DNA from 4 places in the Bradyrhizobium sp. CCBAU 21365 genome. Region 3 is predicted to be linked to each of the others. Evidence: riboswitches for the same ligand, from Rfam matches in the RefSeq annotation. Region 3 holds a riboswitch; each other region holds the start of a gene.

Region 1 (4,723 bases), 1.6 Mb from region 3:
CGCCAGCCGGCCGCGAAGGCAGCAAGATCGCTGTCGGAAAACGACAACACCACGAGATCGGCCGGATCCTGGCCGAGGTCCCTAGGCGTCGCGGTCTCCTCAAGGCCGCGGCTCTCGCGGAAGACGACGTGCATCAGACACCAAGCCGTGCCCTGATCGCGGCTTCATCGATGTCCGCATGTTCGCCGATCACGACGAGCTTCGACTGCCGCGCCCGTGCGCCCCAGGGCATGTCGAACTGATGCCGCACCCGTTCGCCGACCGATTGCACCAGCAGCCGCATCGGCTTGCCTTCGACCGCGATGTAGCCCTTGGCGCGCAGCACGTTCTGCTCACGCGCCAGTCCCTTGATCGAGGCGACCAGCGCGTCGACATCCGAAACTTCCGGAAGATCGATCACGACGGAATTGAAATCGTCGTGCTCGTGTTCCTCCTCGCCATCGTGATGCGACGGCCGCGCCGCGAGATCGTTTTCCGCCGCCGCCTCGAGGCCGAGGATCACGCGCGCGTCGATCGTGCCGTCGACGACGGGCAGCATCGGCACCTCGCGCGGCATCTCGGCCCCGATCACCGCTTTCGCTGCCTTGATCCCCTCCGCCCCGGCAAGGTCGGCCTTGGTCAGCAGCACGAGATCGGCGCAGGCAATCTGGTCCTCGAACACTTCGGACAGCGGCGTCTCGTGGTCGAGATTGTCGTCCGCTGCGCGCTGCGCGTCCACCGCGGCCGGATCAGGCGCAAACCGGCCGGCGGCGACAGCCTCCGCATCGGCCAGCGCGATCACGCCGTCGACCGTGATCCGCGAGCGGATCTCCGGCCAGTCGAACGCTTTCAACAGCGGCTTCGGCAGGGCGAGCCCCGAGGTCTCGATCACGATATGATCGGGCTTCACGTTCCGCGCCAGCAACTGCTCCATCGCCGGGATGAAATCGTCGGCGACCGTGCAGCAGATGCAGCCATTGGCGAGCTCGACGATGTTCTCGGCCGGGCAATTGGCGTCGGCGCACGACTTCAGGATGTCGCCATCGACGCCTTCGCTGCCGAATTCGTTGACCAGCACTGCGAGTTTCTTGCCGTTGGCATTGCGGATCAGATGCTGGATCAGCGTCGTCTTGCCGGAGCCGAGAAAGCCGGTCACGACGGTGACCGGAATTTTGGCGAGCGTGGTCATTCTGCGGCCTCCGGCACGACGGGAAGAGGTGGAATGCGGGCGAGCGATTGCTTGCGGAAGATCTCCGGACGGCTGCGCCACGGCACGATGCCGTCAGGCGCCGCCGCATAGGCGGAGGCACCGGCGATCACATCCGCGGCATTATCAGCGGACAGTCGGCCGTAGACATAGGACCATCGCCCCGGCGCGCTGAGCGCGACCGAGCAACCCTGGCTGCAGGCCGACAGGCATGCGACGGGAACCAGATTGACGTCATCGGGCACGCCGGCCTCGACGAGCGCGGCATGCAGGCGCGCACCGGGCGCGAGCTCACCTTCCGCCGGCGTCTGGCCGGCGCGGCAGGTGATGCAGACATGGAGTGTAACGCTCATCGCCCTTCCTGGATTGACGGCGGGAGCGATGAGGCACACGAACCGATTTTGGACAGGTTCGTTCCCCGTCGCGGAACACCCCGTCCGCCGGTCTCACAACATGCTGCGTTGGCAGGTCTCCCGGCTTGCGGAGCAGGTTTTACCCTTCGATGCCCGCCTTCCCGACTCCATATGGAATCAGTGGCTTGGGCATCTCTCCGGTCACGGTCGCGGGGGCGGCTGCGCTTCGGGCGAACCTTGCGGTCATCGCCCTATCGCATTCCCTCTTCGCCTGTCGTAGGACAGGAACCAACGCAGGACCACCATTCGTCCAAGCCTCGCACTTGTCAAGCCGAAGGAACGTAATGACTTCAGATGGAAACGACGCTGCGGACGGCGCCATCGGCACCGATTCTTCGCTGGATGCGCGCCACGCGGACAAGATGGCGAAAAAGAAGGCCGCCCGCGACCGCATCATGGCGACCAAGAGCGGCGAAAAGGGTCTGATCATCGTCCATACCGGCGCCGGCAAAGGAAAATCCTCCTCCGCCTTCGGCATGATCGTGCGCTGTGTGGCGCACGGCTTTCCCTGCGCCGTGGTGCAGTTCATCAAGGGCGCCTGGGATACCGGCGAGCGCCGCCTGCTTACCGGGCATTTCGGCGATCTCTGTCAGTTTCACGCGATGGGCGAAGGCTTTACCTGGGAGACGCAGGATCGCGCCCGCGACATCGCGGCAGCGCAAGCGGGCTGGGAGAAGGCCAAGCAGCTGATCGCAGACCCGAGCCTGCGCATGGTCGTGCTCGACGAGATCAACATCGCGCTACGCTACGATTATCTCGCGATCGCCGATGTCGTCGACTTCCTGACGACGTCGAAGCCGCCGATGACCCATGTCGTGCTCACCGGGCGCAACGCCAAGGACGAACTGATCGAGATCGCCGATCTCGTCACCGAGATGACGCTGGTGAAGCATCCGTTCCGCTCCGGCATCAAGGCCCAGCCAGGCGTCGAGTTCTGACAGACAGCACCATGGCGCGCGCATTGATGATCCAGGGAGCCGGCTCGGACGTGGGCAAATCGCTCATCGTCGCCGGCCTTGCGCGCGCGGCCAGACGGCGCGGCCTGCGCGTGCTGCCGTTCAAGCCGCAGAACATGTCGAACAATGCGGCCGTGACCGTCGACGGCGGCGAGATCGGCCGCGCGCAGGCCGTGCAGGCGCTTGCCGCCGGCGTCGAGCCGCACACCGACATGAACCCGGTGCTGCTCAAGCCCGAGAGCGATGTCGGCGCCCAGATCATCGTGCACGGCAAACGGATCGCCACCGCACGCGCGCGCGAATATGCCGGCATGAAACCGTCGCTGATGGGCGCGGTGCTGGAGAGTTTTGCGCGCCTGAAGCAGCGCGCCGATCTGGTGCTGGTGGAGGGCGCCGGCAGCCCCGCCGAGGTCAACTTACGCAAAGCCGACATCGCCAATATGGGCTTTGCACGCCGGGCCGACGTGCCGGTGGTGCTGGTCGGCGACATCGACCGCGGCGGCGTGATCGCGCAGCTCGTCGGCATCAAGACGGTGATCGATCCTGATGATGCCGCGATGATCCAGGGCTTTGTCATCAACAAATTCCGCGGCGATCCGACATTGTTCGACGACGGCTACCGCCTGATCGAAGCCCGCACCGCCTGGCGCGGCTTTGGCGTGCTGCCCTGGTTCGTCCGTGCCGGCGAACTTCCGGCCGAAGATGCGCTCGGGCTCGGCGAGGCACGCAAGCCCGGTCAGTGCAAGATCGCGTTCCTGGCGCTGTCGCGGATCGCCAATTTCGACGACCTCGATCCGCTGAAGCTCGAGCCCGGCGTCGATCTCGTGATGGTACGTCCAGGCGAAGCCATCCCGGGTGATGCGAAGCTCGTCATCCTGCCCGGCTCGAAATCGACCCGCGGCGATCTCGCCTTCCTGCGCGCGCAGGGCTGGGACATCGACCTCCTGGCGCATCATCGCCGCGGCGGCCATGTCCTCGGCCTGTGCGGCGGCTACCAGATGCTCGGACACAGCGTCGCCGATCCCGATGGGATCGAAGGTCCTGCCGGCGAAACGCGCGGTCTCGGGCTGCTCGATGTCACGACCACCATGACCGAACAGAAGACGCTGACGCGCGTCAGCGCGGTGCATGCCGCGACCAGCCAGCCGATCAGCGCCTACGAGATCCATATCGGCCGCACCGATGGCCCCGATCGCGCGCGGCCTTTTGCATCACTCGACGGTACGGCTGAGGGCGCGGTTTCTGCCAACGGGCGCGTTCACGGCAGCTATCTGCACGGCCTGTTCGCCTCGGACGAATTTCGCAAGGCTTTCCTCGCGCAACTCGACATCGCGGCGGCTGATCAGCCCTACGGCGCCAGGGTCGAGACCGCACTCGATGCGCTTGCCAAGCACATCGAGACCCATCTCGATGTCGACGGCCTGCTCGCGCTGGTGCGTTAAACGGGCAGCACGGCGGAAAGACGAGACCATTCGGCCTCGCTGCCCGGCAAGCCGAGGCGCAGCCATCCCGGTTTCTGCTGGAAAACCCGCGACCAGATCTGTGCACGCGCAAGCTTCGCCTGCGCGGCCAACGCATCGCCGGTCTCGTAGAGCCGGAACAACAGCGTGCCGCCGAGCAGCGTCCAGCCCTGCGATCGCGCCGCCGCGTCGAGCCTGACGCAGTCGTCCGCGAGCCGCGCGGCCGTGGCCTTGGCCCAGTCGCGATCGAGCAACGCGCGCCGTCCGATCGCAATCGCGGCGCCCGAAACCGGCCATGGGCCCGCCATCGCGGCAAGCGCGGCGATGTCTGCCTCGCTGCCGACAGCGAAGCCGAGCCGCAAGCCGGCAAGTCCGTAAAACTTGCCGAATGAGCGCAGGATCAGGAGCCCGGCGCGTCCTGCTTCCGGTGCAAGAGACAGGTCAGGAACGGCGTCCACAAAACTCTCGTCGATGACGAGCCGGCCAACGCGCGGCAACAGCGCCAGCAACTCCTGCCGGTCGTGGCGTCGTCCATCGGGATTGTTCGGATTGACGACGACGGCAATGTCCGCTCCCGCGAGCGCGGCGAGATCGGACATCTCGGCGACGTCCCAGCCGGCGGCCGACAACACCGCGGCATACTCATTGTAGGTCGGCGCCAGGATCCGCGCCCGCCCCTTGAGCGCCAGATGCGGCAGCAACTGAATG
Region 2 (4,723 bases), 450 kb from region 3:
CAGCGCGTAGTTCGCGGGCGGCGGAGACCATGTTCACCAGCGCCGGGCGAACCTCCTCCCATTTGCGCGTCTTCAGACCGCAATCCGGATTGATCCAAAGTTGCGAATCCTGCAGCCGCTTTCGAGCCAAAGCCACGAGCTCTTTCATCTCGCTCGACTCGGGCACGCGCGGAGAATGGATATCGTACACACCCGGCCCGATTTGATTTGGATATTTGTAGTTCCGAAACGCGTCGAGCAGCTCCATTTTCGACCGCGAAGTCTCGATCGAGATGACATCCGCGTCCATTGCAGCAATCGCATCGATGATGTCGTTGAATTCCGAGTAGCACATGTGGGTATGGATCTGGGTTTGATCGGCGACGCCCGATGAGCAGATGCGGAAGCAATCCCCGGCCCACTCGAGATAAGCCGTCCACTCCGATCGGCGCGGCGGCAATCCTTCGCGCAGCGCAGCCTCGTCGATCTGGATCATGGCTGCACCAGCATTTTCGAGATCGCCGACTTCGTCTCGGATCGCGAGCGCAATTTGACGACAGACCTCGGCTCGGGGAATATCATCGCGAACAAACGACCAGTTCAAGATCGTCACTGGTCCGGTCAACATCGCCTTCATCGGCTTCTTGGTTAGCGATTGCGCGTACCGCCACCACCCCACGGTGATCGGCTTCGGCCGTGAGACATCGCCAAACAAGATCGGCGGCCGGACACAGCGCGAGCCATAGGATTGTACCCAGCCATTTTTGGTAAATGCGAAGCCGGCGAGTTGTTCGCCGAAGTACTGCACCATGTCATTGCGCTCAAACTCGCCGTGCACAAGCACGTCGAGGCCAATGTCCTCCTGCCAACGTACGGCACGCGCAGTCTCTTCCTTGAGGAACTCGTCGTATTGTCCGTCGTTCATCGTGCCTCGCGCGTGCGCTGCGCGGGCATTACGAACCTCTGCAGTCTGCGGAAACGATCCGATCGTCGTTGTCGGAAACGCCGGTAGTTTGAAGCGCTTGCGCTGGATCTCGGCACGGCTGGCAAATGGACTGGCGCGCCGGCGCGTGGCCTGGTTGATCGCTCTCATCCGGATGGCGACATCGGCATCTCGGATCTTTGGCGAAGTCCCACGATCGGTGGTGACGCGCTCCGACTGCGCAAGAGCGCCAGCAACATCCTGATCGCCTGCAAGAGCGCGCGCCAAGGTCGCAAGCTCGCGAATCTTCTGAACGGAGAATGCTAGCCAACCCTTGATGTCTGAAGCGAGCTCCGTCTCGAGTTCAACATCGACCGGCACGTGAAGCAGCGAACAGGATGGAGCGATTTGTATGCGATCTTTGCCCAGCTTCGCGATAGCGGGATCGAGCCGTTGGCGCAGTGCCGACAAATTCGTCCGCCACACATTGCGGCCGTCTATCGCGCCGAGTGACACGACGAGATCACTTCGCTTGGCGGTAATGATCTGGTCCAATAACGCTGGCGCCCGAACCAGGTCGACGTGCAGCCCGGCGACAGGTAGGCGCAAGGCGGTGGGAAGATTGTCGCCGAGGCCACCGAAATAGCTGGCGACCATGATCTTGATGGCCGGCCCTTCCTTGGCGAGCCGGTCATAGGCATGTAGCAAGGATTGTCTTGATTCCTCATCCAGATCAAGAACCAAGCAGGGCTCGTCGAACTGAACCCAATTTGCCCCGCGTTTGGCCAATTCCTGCAGAACCTCGATATAGACCTGTATCAGGTCATCCAGGAGTGACAGTGGCTGGAACGCAGGATCAGCACTCTTGCCTAGCTTTAGGAATGTGACCGGGCCGATCAGGACAGGGCGAGTCTGAAAGCCAAGGGCCTTGGCTTCCTCATACTCGTCGATAGGCTTGCGAGAGGACAGCCTGAAAGTCTGTCCGCGATGAAATTCCGGGACCATGTAATGGTAGTTGGTGTCGAACCACTTGGTCATCTCCTGCGCGGGTGCGCCATCGCCGCGAGATCCGTGGCCGCAACTCGCACCCCGGCCGTCGTATTGTGAACCGCGTGCCATGGCGAAATACGTCTTGAGGGAAACGGGCTCGGCTTTCGAGGCGTAGACTTCCGGGATGGCGCCGACCATGACACTGGTGTCGAGCACCTGATCGTACAACGAGAAGTCGTTCGACGGAATCACGGTGACACCGAGGGACTTCTGGCGCGCCCAGTTCGCGGCACGTAGGCCGGCTGCGTCCTCAAGCAACTGCTGTTCACTAATTCTTCCGGCCCAATAGCCTTCGAGTGCGACTTTGAGCTCGCGTCTTGGACCGATGCGCGGCGTTCCGAGCGTGGCAACCGGAAGGGAGAGAAGAGACATAGCGCTAACCCCATGTTGGGGGCAAAGGCCATGGCGGACGCAGGCAGGAGAAGTCGCCCGAGCGACGGCTGCTTGGCGCACCACCGGGACACCCCGCCCGTGGATGAATATTTTGTCGGGGCAGGTCTCCTGGCTCGCGGGTCATTGCCGCCGTCCGGCCTTCCCGAAGCCGCGCGGGCTTCAGTGACTTTGTTGGACAGTGGCTCACCGCTCACAGTTGCGGGGGCAGCGCCGGCATTGGCACCGGCTTCCCTCTTAGCTCCGGATCAAACGGAAACCGGAGAACCTCGACGACTTGGATTATCGGCAAGAGAACTCGGCCGTCAACCTCTCAAATTGGTGCTGCGACCTCTCTTACGCGAATGCTCCTCCGAGGCCACGCTTGATCGCGACGTAGAAGCCATCTCCAGTCATAGGATATCGGAATGACCATCTCGGAGACGCATTGGCGTCGGGCGGCGGGTCAGATCTGTGCACGAGACGAATGCGCCCAGCACGAAGAAGCTCACGGCGCCGCGCAAGACGCTTGTCATGCGGCCCGGCTTTTGAACGATTCATCGAGCACGCTTCGATGCGCCCTCCCTTCTCCATTAATAACCATGGATCAGTGGCGAATACGCGCAAGAGGTATTCGCTTAATCCAGCAGCGTGCTCAGCGGACGTGTCGATGTGCGACCAGCCAATCCTGGTAGGCGTCACGCCGACGTTTTGGTGATACTGGCCAAAGCAAGCATATTGAATCACCACAACCAAAAGAGACCCTCGCAATGAAAATGGCTGTTTGGAGCGCCCTCGGCGTCTTTGCTGCTGCCGTCTTTACTGTCGGTCTGTTCGGCTGGATGGCAAGGCCTTTTATGAGCCGCCCCGTCAGACAGATGCTCTCGGAAGTGTTGAGTAGTTCGAGCCGAAGCTAGCAAGACCTGAGGCTTCCCTCTTGCCGGTCGACACGGCTGCGTGGAAGCGCAGCTCCTTGAATGTTGACTGCAATGACGAGCAGGTAGACGACGGCCCCTAACGTTGCGCGAGCGGAGAATGCCACGTCTCGTCCCCTGCTTGATCCGTGAAGTTCCTTAACATCGATTCCAAATCGCCCGCCGCTGAAGGGCGGCTCCGCGTTGGTGTAGGCCGCAAAGTGCCAAGCACAACAGGCTGGGGCGCCCTCGACATTCGTAGTAGCGGCAACGCCCCCGGATCACACGGATCGATGGCGGCATACCTGCTCCCAATTGTCGTCAAGACTCTGGCAGCGAGGCATTCGCCCGCTGTCGAAGATTCAGTGCGTGACAAGAATCATTCACGGAAGTCGTGGCGAATAGGCTGAATGGTAACATTAGAACGTGCGTAGGTCGGTAAGTCGACAAAGACAGCACAAATCTGCCGCGAACTGCCGGTTATTGCCTGGCACGAACAATGCAAGTCCTCATCATGTCCAGGCTTCTCCTCCTGGGCAGGTCCAGCATTGCAAATTGAGGCTTTGGCTGACCACTGAAGTTAGCGGCGCGTGACATCGAGGGACGGCGCCTGCTCGCGCGGGACATCGGCAGGCGCCTGCGTCACGTTGCCGCTAACTTCTTGCGATCTGCGCAAAGCACGCTGAGGAAGACGTGCCGCTTTGGATTGACGTGTGGATGATAACCAGATGAGCCGGAAGCAATGAAGAAAAAGTCTGGAAAGCGCGTGCTTTGGTTCTGTATCGCTCGGTCGCTGATCTGCCTGGCCGGGCTGGCGGCGACGAGCAACAATGTTCGCGCCAACGACCACACGCTTGTCGAAAGGGTCAAGTCAACGTGGCGAGCGCAAGATGGTGAGACTATAGAACAAATCATTTCCAAGGTCTCGAAGGTGGCTCACTTTGTGCCTCGATCGTGGGGAGTCGCTGAAGGAATTGACCGAACAGAGTACGTTTATTTTTCATGGACCAGGCACCCGGACAACAGATCAGACGAACAGTACGCTATCACTTGGAAGATCGCGACTGACGGGACGATTAAACTTGCATCGACATATGCAAAGCCGATTGAATTGGGCTGGCGCGCCTTGGCGCTCTCGTTGATCGCCAGTGAGGTTACAGATGGCGAAAGGGACGCGAATCTTCACTTTCTGCATGATCCGGCCAACTTCAACTTCGTGACGACTGCGCAAGGCAAGCTCGGCAATCTTCTGCGGCACGGCCGCTGCCATATCATTGAACCCGTTGTAGTGGATTACGTGTCGAAACCCAATGCCAAGCCGACCGAGAAGGGCGATCTGTGGCGCGTTCTGCTTTTGGTGAACTGTAACATCCCAGGCCCCCATTATTTTACCCACAACGGCGTCATCACTTTCGAGAAGAGCGAGGGACAAGATTGGGAGCCGCAATCTTCCTTCGCTAAGCGTATCGCGGCCTATCCTCCAGGCTCC
Region 3 (4,723 bases):
GTCAGGCAGGTGAAAACAGGAACACATAGCACTTTCTTCAAGATGCAGCCTCCGAGATCGGATGAGTATACCTGCTATTTTCACGACAGGATCGACACCAAAATTCGTCCCAAGTTGGAGGCCGATGCTTCTTCCTAAATGGAAACCTGCCGCGGTCATCGGGTAACGAACGCTCGTCAGCTTTCGGTCAGCTCGCTTCTCTAAGGTGCTGGCCGATTCGCGCTCACGAATGCTGCCAATCTTATCACGCGACAGAAACGGTTCTTCTCATGTTGCCTGCCGTTGCCTCGACCCGCTCTCAACTCGGCCGAATGTATCTCCAGCGGCTGTTCATCGGTGCGGGACCAGTTTCATGAAAATCTTACGCAGGCGGATGCTCTTGTCCGCTTGCCGCTTCTGCTGTCGCATCGGCGGGTGTAAGACCGACCTGTATACCAAAGTGCGGGCGAGTACGAAGGCACTGTCGTCGACTCGCTTGCAAATGAGATGGGAGGAACTGTGTTGCGGATGGATTTTTCGCGTATTAATCGGTCTAAAGCTATATTCCATAATATTTATGCTTCTGATGATCCGAGGGCATATTTCTCGATCCTCGGAGACCTAGATTATATGATTCCGGACGTGGCTGAGCCGGTTGTGCGCCAAATCCTGGCAGCGAAAGCTTCGGCAACCGGCCTTAAGCCCGTCGTGCTCGACGTTGGATGTTCATACGGCATCAACGCAGCAGTGCATCGCTTTCCGCTGACCTTCGGGGGCTTGCGTCACCGCTACGCCCGGCGTGAGATGAGGGCGATCAGTTCTGAAACACTGGTGAGTCTCGATCGCAATTTTTATGCAGCCTGGCCTGATGTCGGGTTGGCGCGCTTTATCGGCCTCGACGTGTCGGTACAGGCGATCAGCTATGCAAAGAGTGTTGGCCTCTTGGAGCAGGGCATCGTCGCTGACCTTGAAAAGGAGGCGCTATCGACGGATAGCGCGCGCATTCTCCGCTCCGTGGATGTTATCATGTCAACCGGATGCATCGGCTACGTTACCGAGAAGACGTTCAGCGAGATTCTCGATGCGACAGAGAAGCAACCATGGATCATCTCCTTTGTGCTACGAATGTTCCCATTTGAATCGTTGGCCGAAGCGTTTGCAAAGCGTGGTCTTGTGACAGAACGTCTTACCGGCGCGACGTTTATCCAGCGTCGCTTTCGCGATGCTGAAGAGTTTGAAAGTTGTTTGGCCAGCTTGGCGGCCCTTGGCGTGGATGCGACCGGCCTCGAATCAGAAGGGCTGTTGCATGCGGATCTGATCTTGTCTCGCCCAGAGGCGGATGCGCGGGCCACGCCTCTGGAAGACGTTGTCACCGTCGCCAGCGGCAGGGGACGGCCGATTGGACCCCGTTACGTTCATGTTGAAAGCAACGAGGGCTTGCACGTTGCGCTGGAGCCCTGACAGTTAAGGACCACTGTGCAGCGCGCGAGTCTCTTCGGCGCTGGATCAAGACGTCGAAAAACAAGGCCATTCTGGTCGAAGGCGCGCCAGGGCCAATGTTGTTCGCCGACGATGGATAACGATTCGTCCAGATGCCATTTGTCGCGGCGAGCGCTGCGATTCAGATCGGAGAGCGCCTTGCCGAATTCCCTCTCTGCTGACGCGCGGTTTCATAGATCGCATCAATGCGACACGTGGGTCAGAATTTCCTCGACTATGCGCAAGCTTAACGGAAACTGAAAGGCAGCCCAAGGCATCTCTGCAGCAAGAAGTGACAGCGGCGATAGAGTGGTCCGGGCGGTCGGTATGTTTTTGCCTTCTAAATCTTGATCTCTCCAATTGACGAATCCCGGCGCGTAGACCTATCTATAGTCAGTCACGGTCTTCCGTTCCCCACATCTTGTAGGGTGGAAGCTAAGAGGGAACCCGGTGCGCCAAAACGGCAACTCCGGGGCTGCCCCCGCAACTGTAAGCGGCGAGCGGTTGTCATCATGGTCACTGGCGCGACACAGCGCCGGGAAGGCCGATGGCCGCAGTGACCCGCGAGCCAGGAGACCTGCCGCGACCGAATGAAAGTCCTCGGGCGGGGTGTCCCGGTGGGTCGCTTGCAGCCGGGGACATTTGCCCGGATTCCTCGCAAGTCGTCCGCGCCGGCCCGCGCCCAACATCGCGGGGTTGCCGATGTCGCCGTCTTACAATTTCGATCAGCAGGGTCATCTCATTGAGCCGCCGCATGTGCAGCCGCGCCCAGCGCAGGCAAGGCCTACCCCGCCTGAGTCGGGTCTTGTCTTGCCATCGCCGGCTCCGCTGCCGCGCCCCCTTGCTCCATCGCCAAGGCGGGCCGATCTCAAGCTCGATCGGACGCGCGACGACCTGTTGACGCCGTTCGGCAAGCTGACGGTGACCGACCGTTACCTGCTCGCCGGCGAATTGCTCCAGGACATGTTCGCGCGGGTGTCTTGCGCCTTCGCGGATGATGTTGCGCATGCCCAACGTCTCTATGATGCGATGTCTCGGCTGTGGTTCATGCCGGCCACACCGGTGCTGTCCAACGGCGGCACCACGCGCGGTCTGCCGATCTCATGCTTCCTTAACTCGGTGTCGGACTCGCTCGAAGGCATCGTCGGCACCTGGAACGAGAATGTCTGGCTTGCCTCTAACGGCGGCGGCATCGGCACCTACTGGGGCAACGTTCGCTCGATCGGCGAGAAGGTGAAGGGCGGCGTTACCTCGGGTATCATCCCGTTCATCCACGTCATGGACGGCCTGACATTGGCGATCAGCCAGGGCTCGTTGCGGCGCGGCTCTGCGGCGGTCTATCTCGATATCCACCATCCCGAGATCGAGGAGTTCCTCGAGATTCGCAAGGCGTCCGGCGACTTCAACCGCAAGAGTCTCAACCTGCACCACGGGATCAACGTTACCGACGCGTTCATGCGTGCCGTGGGCGCCGGCACCGCGTTCGCTCTGCGCAGCCCGAGGACCAACGATGTCATCCGCGAGATCGACGCCCGCCAACTGTGGCAACGCATCCTGGAGAACCGGCTGCAGACCGGCGAGCCTTACTTGTTGTTTATTGACACCGTGAACCGGTCGCTCCCCAAGCACCAGCGCGAGCTCGGCCTCAAGGTCTCTACCTCCAACCTGTGCAGCGAAATTACCCTGCCGACCGGCATCGATCATCGCGGCGAGGAGCGCACCGCGGTGTGCTGCCTGTCGTCGCTCAACCTCGAGACCTGGGATCAGTGGAATGAGAAGCCAGGCTTCATCGAGGACGTCATGCGCTTCCTCGACAACGTGCTGACCCACTTCATCACGGTGGCGCCGGACGGCATGAAGCGTGCCCGCTACGCCGCCTTGCGTGAGCGCTCCGTCGGCCTCGGCGTCATGGGCTTCCATTCGTTCCTGCAGGCCAAGGGCATTCCGATGGAAAGTGTCGTGGCCAAGTCGTTCAATCTGAACATGTTCCGGAAAATCCGTCGCGATGCCGACGCGGCATCCGTGACGCTCGCGCGCGAGCGTGGGCCGTGCCCGGATGCACTGGAACGCGGTGTGATGGCGCGCTTCAGCCATAAGATCGCGATCGCGCCAACCGCCTCGATCAGCATCATCTGCGGCGGGACTAGCGCTTGCGTCGAGCCGATCCCGGCCAACATCTACACCCATAAGACCTTGTCCGGTGCCATCTCGGTGCGTAATCCGCATCTCGCCAAGCTGCTGGCCGCCAAGGGCGCAGATACTTCGGCGACCTGGCAGTCGATCATCGCGCACGAGGGTTCAGTCGCCCATCTCGACACCCTGTCGGAACACGAAAAAGCGGTCTTTCGCACCGCCTTCGAAATCGACCAGCGCTGGATCGTCGAGCTTGCCGCCGACCGCGCCGCGTTCATTTGCCAGAGCCAGTCGATTAACCTCTATCTGCCGGCCGACGTCGATAAGTGGGACCTTCACATGCTGCATTGGACGGCATGGAAGCGCGGGGTGAAGAGCCTCTACTACTGCCGTTCAAAATCGATCTCGCGCGCGGCGTTCGCCGGCAACATCGCTGACGGCGACAACGCGGCGCCGCCGCAGCCGCAGCGGCACACTGACTATGAGGAGTGCCTCGCATGTCAGTGATCGATCTCTCATCCGTCGATCCGCGCACACTGATCGGCAAACGGTGCGTCGGCCTCCTCGACTCGACCGGCAGCTATGACGTCGATCGCTACGCCTGGGCTTACGAGTTCTGGAAGCGCCAGCAGCAGACCCATTGGATGGGCGAGGAGGTGCCGCTTGGTGCCGACCTCAAGGATTGGGCATCGGACCGCGTTACCGACAGTGAGCGCGCGCTGCTCACTCAGATCTTCCGTTTCTTCACCCAATCGGACATCGAAGTCGGCGATAACTATCTTAAGCGCTACATCCCGATCTTCCAGCCGCTCACCGTCCAGATGATGATGGCGGCCTTCACTAATATGGAGACGGTCCACATCGACGCCTATGCGCTGCTGCTCAAAACGCTCGGCATGCCCAAGACCGAGTTCGAGGCATTTCGCGGCTATTCCGAGATGCGTGCCAAGGCGGACTACATGCACGAGTTCGGCGTCGACACAGTAGCCGATGTCGCCAGGACCTTGGCGATGTTCGGCGCCTTCACCGAAGGCATGGCGTTGTTCGCGAGCTTCGCGATGCTGCTCAATTTCCCCCGCCACAACAAGATGAACGGCATGGGACAGATCGTAAGCTGGTCGGTTCGCGACGA
Region 4 (4,723 bases), 3.0 Mb from region 3:
GCGGGCCAAGGGGAGGCTGCAGGCCGGCGCCGACGCCGATGTCGTGGTGTTCGACTTCGAGACGCTGAGCGACCGCGCGACCTTCTCCGCGATGAATCGTCCGGCGGAGGGCGTGCGGCATCTCGTGGTCAGCGGCCAGCCGCTGATCAGCGATGGCGTGCTCGATGTCGCGGCGCGTCCCGGCCGGCCGGTGCGCCGGCCCGTCACCGGAGGCTGAGGTGCCGGTCCCGATCCTGCTGGTCGCGGGCTTCCTCGGGGCGGGCAAGACCACGGTCGTCAACCATCTGCTGGCGCATGCGCACGGCAAGCGTATCGCCGCCGTGGTCAACGATTTCGGTGCGATCAATATCGACGCGGAGCTGATCGCGGGCGCCGGCGACGGCGTGGTCAGCCTGAGCAACGGCTGCATCTGCTGCACGCTGGAGGGCGACCTGCTGCGCACGCTCGCGACGCTGCTGCGGCGTGACCCGCGTCCCGAATTCATCGTGATCGAGACCAGCGGGATCGCCGATCCCGCCGACATCATGCGCAACCTGATGGATCCCGTGATCTGGAAGGAGGCGCCGCTGGAGACGGTGCTCTGCGTGGTCGACGCGACGCAGCCTGCGGCGATGCTGAACGATGCGCTGCTGCGCTCGCAGCTGCGGGCGGCCGACGTGGTGGCGCTGAGCAAGGTCGATCTGACTGACGCCGCCGCGGGCGTCGCGATCCGCGACGCCGTGCGCGCGGTGCGTCCGGCGGCCGTGGTGGTCGATGCCTTGCATGGCGAGGTGCCGGCCGCGCTGCTGTTCCCGGCGGATCTCGATCATGTGCCGGCGCCGCGCGAGACCGCACCGCGACGGCCGGCGTCCGATCGGTTCGAGACGCTGAGCTGGACCTCGGAGCGGCCGGTGCTGCTGCCGCGCTTGCAGCAGGCGATCGGCAGGCTGGCGCCGAAGCTGGCGCGGGCGAAGGGATTGTTCGAAACGGTGGAGCAGCCCGGGCGGCTGACGGTGTTTCAACTCGCCGGCGGCCGCGCGACCCTGGCTGCGGGTGGCGTGCCGTCGCCCGGCGTGCCGCGCACGCGCATCGTGTTCATTGCCGAGATGGGTGCGCTCTCGCGCGCGGAGATTGATGCGATCATGGAAGGTTGCGTCGAGTAATCCGTCATCCTGAGAGAATGTGAATGTATTCAGCGTCGTCCTGGCGAAAGCCAGGACCCATTACCCCAACCGCTTGTTGTTGTGCGACGCTGAGGCGACTATCGCACTCTCAATCGAATTCGGTGGTTATGGGTCCTGGCTTTCGCCAGGACGACAGCTTGGGGAGGCCGCTCCCTACAATTCTCACACCGTCATCTCGAGGAGCGCCAACGGGTTCGCGCAAAGCGCGGCCCGATGACAGGCTCCGCGCGCCTCGAAGGATGCACGGCCCGGCTGGTGGCCGTCGATCCTTCGAGACGCCGCTTCGCGGCTCCTCAGGATGACGGGTCTAGGGAAGTCTTCGCGTCGCCGCAGATGCCGCTGTGTCATCGCCGCAGCATCATCCCGCAAAGCATGTGTGCGACGACCGCATCGAATTGACAGCCTTGCCGGCACCACCTATCGTTTTTGCCGACGGTTCCCTTCGGGGATCAAAAGGGAATGCGGTGCGAGGGTAACCCCAATGCCGCAGCTGTCCCCGCAACTGTAAACGGCGAGCCTTTCGTCAATTTGCCACTGGGCTATCAGGCCCGGGAAGGCGTCGACAGGCGATGACCCGTGAGCCAGGAGACCTGCCGTCAGTCGTGGTCACACGCGAGCACATCGGGCGGGGGCGTCCTGGTGGGATCGGAGCACTGCCTTTTCGGCAATGCGCCAGTCCGCGTTCGCGGTGACGTGCCACGTTACCGCGAGTCGTTTGATGTCTCCGTCCTTTCCCGTTGCGCGCAAATGGCGCCTCGGTCTCGTCTGCTCCCTGTCATCGCTGCTGCTGCCGGCCGAAGGCTCGGCACAAGCACCTCCGCCGACCAGGCTCGATCCGATCGAGGTTGCACCTTCGGTAACCGCAAAGCCGAAGCCCGCGGCGCGCAGCCGTGACATGGCCGCTGCGGCGCGGCCACGGCCGAGGCCCGCGACGGCCGCACCAGCCGGTAACATGCCGCGCGCCGCAGCGTCAGGCGCATCGGGATCTGCATCGCCGACGCTCAATGCCACCACGCAGGGCGGCACCGGCAGTCGTCTCAATCTGACGCCGCTGCAGACGCCGGCCAGCGTCGAGATCATCACGGCGCGGACCATCGCCGAGCGCGGCCAGCATGACGTGCTCGATGCCGTCACCCAGGACGCGGCCGGCTTCACCGCAACGCCTGCGCCCGGCAATGGCGGCCTGTCGTTCAGCACCCGCGGCTTTGCCGGCAGCAACTCGGTGATGACGCTGTATGACGGCACGCGCTTCTATATCGGCTCCGGCACGCTGACATTCCCCTACGATACCTGGTCGACGCAGCGCATTGAGGTGCTGCGCGGCCCGGCCTCGGTGCTGTACGGCGAGGGCGCGATCGGCGGCGTCATCAACGTGATCCCGAAGAAGCCGCAGAGCACGCCCCATAGCGAGGCCGAGGTCTCGCTCGACAGCAACATGACGCGGCGGCTCTCGGTGGACAGCACCGGTCCGATCAATCCCAATGTGTCGTACCGCGTCAACGCCACCGGCAACATGTCGGACGGCTGGGTCGATCGCGACAAGACCTCGAACGCCGTGGTCTCCGCTGCCGTGCGGGTGCAGGCGTCGGACAATCTCGCCTTCACGCTGTCGCAGGACTACGGCGACCGCAGTCCGTCGCGCTATTTCGGCACGTCGCTGATCAACGGCTCGATCCAGGACGCGCTGCGCTTCAAGAACTACAACGCATTGGACAGCGCGATCCGCTACCAGGACAGCTGGACCCAGTTCAGGACCGAGTGGGACGTCGCCGACGGCATCAAGGTCAACAACACGTTGTATTACCTGACCAGCGAGCGGCACTGGCGCGACATCGAGAACTACACCTGGAATCCGAAGACCCAGCTGATCGATCGCGCGAGCTATATCGAGATTTTCCACGACCAGAAGCAGCTCGGCAACCGGATGGATACGACCTTCAGCGGTCACGTGTTCGGACTTGCGAACCAGTTCGTCGCCGGGTTCGACGTCAACCGGATCGACTTCGCCCACACCAACAACTCGCCCTATGGCGGCGCGTCGCCGGTCAATCCCTACGTGTTCGATCCGGGATCGTTCTTCGCGACGACGACGGCGACGACGCCGGGCTTCAACGCGATCGTCAATCAATACGCGCTGTTCGCCGAGGATCGTCTCTCGCTGACCGATCAATTGTCGCTCGTCACCGGGGTCAGGTATGATCGCCCCGAGGTCGACCGTACCGACTACAAGACGCCGGCAAACAGTTTCGAGACGACGCTGTCGGGGACCAGTTGGCGCGCCGGCCTTGTTTACGAGCCGATCAAGAACCTCGCGTTCTATGGTCAGTATGCGGTCGGCGTCGATCCGGTCAGCAACCTGATCTCGCTGCCCGTCTCGCAGAAAACCTTCCAGCTTGCGACCGGCAAGCAGACCGAGATCGGGGTCAAGCGGTCGTTCTGGGGCGGCCGCGGCGAGTGGACGCTGGCTGCCTACGAGATCGTCAAGACCGGGCTCACGATTCCCGATCCCGGCAATCCTACCGGCGGCCTGGCATTGCAGATCGGCCAGCAATCCTCCCGCGGCGTCGAAGGATCGATCGGGCTCGCGCTGAGCGACGGCTGGCGCGTCGACGCCAATCTTGCGCTGTTGCGCGCCAGATACGACAACAACAGCCAGGTGGTCGGCGGCAGGATCGTCAGCTACAACGGCAATGTCCCGGTCAACGTGCCGCAGCAGGTCGCGAACGTCTGGTTGACCTGGGATTTCGCACCCGACTGGTCGGTCTATGGCGGCGTGCAGATCGTCGGCGCGATGTACTCCGATCTTGCCAACACCCAGCTGCGGCCGGGCTACAATGTGGTTAATGGCGGCATCAGATGGAAGCCGGATGACCGCACCACGGTCGCGTTCCGCCTCTACAATCTGTTCGACAAGGTTTATGCGGTGACCTCGAACGGCACCGGGCAGTGGCTGCTCGGCATGCCGCGCACCGCCGAATTGTCCGTCAACGTGAAGTTCTGACCATGCGCAACGCTCTGATCCGGCGCGGGCGGCGGTGGCTCTATATCGTCCATCGCTGGATCGGCATTGCGACGTGTCTCCTGTTCGCGATGTGGTTCATCTCCGGCCTCGTCATGATGTACGTGGCCTTTCCGCGCCTCACCGACAGCGAGCGTCTCGCCGCGCTCCCTGTCATGCCCTGGAACAAGGTGCAGCTCGCACCCGATCGCGCGATGGCGATCGCGGGCGTGGAGCGTTATCCGCGCGACTTGCGGCTTTCGATGATGGACGACACGCCCGTCTATCGGGTGACCGGCTGGCAGGGAGAGGTGATCACGATTTCGGCGATCGACGGCAGCGTGATCGACCGCATCATGCCGGACCAGGCGCTGGCCATCGCACGCCATCATCCGCACGCGGTGCAGCCACGCTTGATCGAAACAGTGACGCGCGACCAATGGTCGGTCACTGCGCGCTTCGATCCGTTGCGGCCGCTCTATCTGATCGGCCTCGGCGACCCTGATGGCACCGAGCTCTATGTCTCCGCACGCACCGGCGAGATCGCGCTCGACACCACGCG

Evidence for each region. A riboswitch is a leader RNA that binds a small molecule or an ion and turns the genes downstream of it on or off. The one in region 3 is predicted to bind cobalamin.
Region 1: another riboswitch for cobalamin. It lies ahead of XI02_RS16995 (DUF1636 domain-containing protein); the one in region 3 lies ahead of XI02_RS10310 (ribonucleoside-diphosphate reductase subunit alpha).
Region 2: another riboswitch for cobalamin. It lies ahead of metE (5-methyltetrahydropteroyltriglutamate--homocysteine S-methyltransferase); the one in region 3 lies ahead of XI02_RS10310 (ribonucleoside-diphosphate reductase subunit alpha).
Region 4: another riboswitch for cobalamin. It lies ahead of XI02_RS41010 (TonB-dependent siderophore receptor); the one in region 3 lies ahead of XI02_RS10310 (ribonucleoside-diphosphate reductase subunit alpha).

Annotation. Positions count from the first base shown of each region.
Region 1 is NZ_CP030036.1:3,738,470-3,743,192, reverse strand. It holds gene cobN (cobaltochelatase subunit CobN) at 1-134, opposite strand, end outside; gene cobW (cobalamin biosynthesis protein CobW) at 134-1,168, opposite strand; gene XI02_RS16995 (DUF1636 domain-containing protein) at 1,165-1,539, opposite strand; cobalamin riboswitch at 1,632-1,847, opposite strand; gene cobO (cob(I)yrinic acid a,c-diamide adenosyltransferase) at 1,884-2,537, shown strand; gene XI02_RS16985 (cobyric acid synthase) at 2,549-3,997, shown strand; gene cobD (threonine-phosphate decarboxylase CobD) at 3,994-4,723, opposite strand, start outside.
Region 2 is NZ_CP030036.1:2,641,604-2,646,326, reverse strand. It holds gene metE (5-methyltetrahydropteroyltriglutamate--homocysteine S-methyltransferase) at 1-2,323, opposite strand, end outside; cobalamin riboswitch at 2,425-2,628, opposite strand; gene XI02_RS12120 (hypothetical protein) at 3,977-4,723, shown strand, end outside.
Region 3 is NZ_CP030036.1:2,186,699-2,191,421, forward strand. It holds gene XI02_RS10305 (hypothetical protein) at 508-1,440, shown strand; cobalamin riboswitch at 1,842-2,058, shown strand; gene XI02_RS10310 (ribonucleoside-diphosphate reductase subunit alpha) at 2,269-4,098, shown strand; gene XI02_RS10315 (ribonucleotide-diphosphate reductase subunit beta) at 4,089-4,723, shown strand, end outside.
Region 4 is NZ_CP030036.1:8,671,365-8,676,087, reverse strand. It holds gene XI02_RS41020 (amidohydrolase family protein) at 1-217, shown strand, start outside; gene XI02_RS41015 (GTP-binding protein) at 219-1,142, shown strand; cobalamin riboswitch at 1,580-1,776, shown strand; gene XI02_RS41010 (TonB-dependent siderophore receptor) at 1,882-4,164, shown strand; gene XI02_RS41005 (PepSY domain-containing protein) at 4,167-4,723, shown strand, end outside.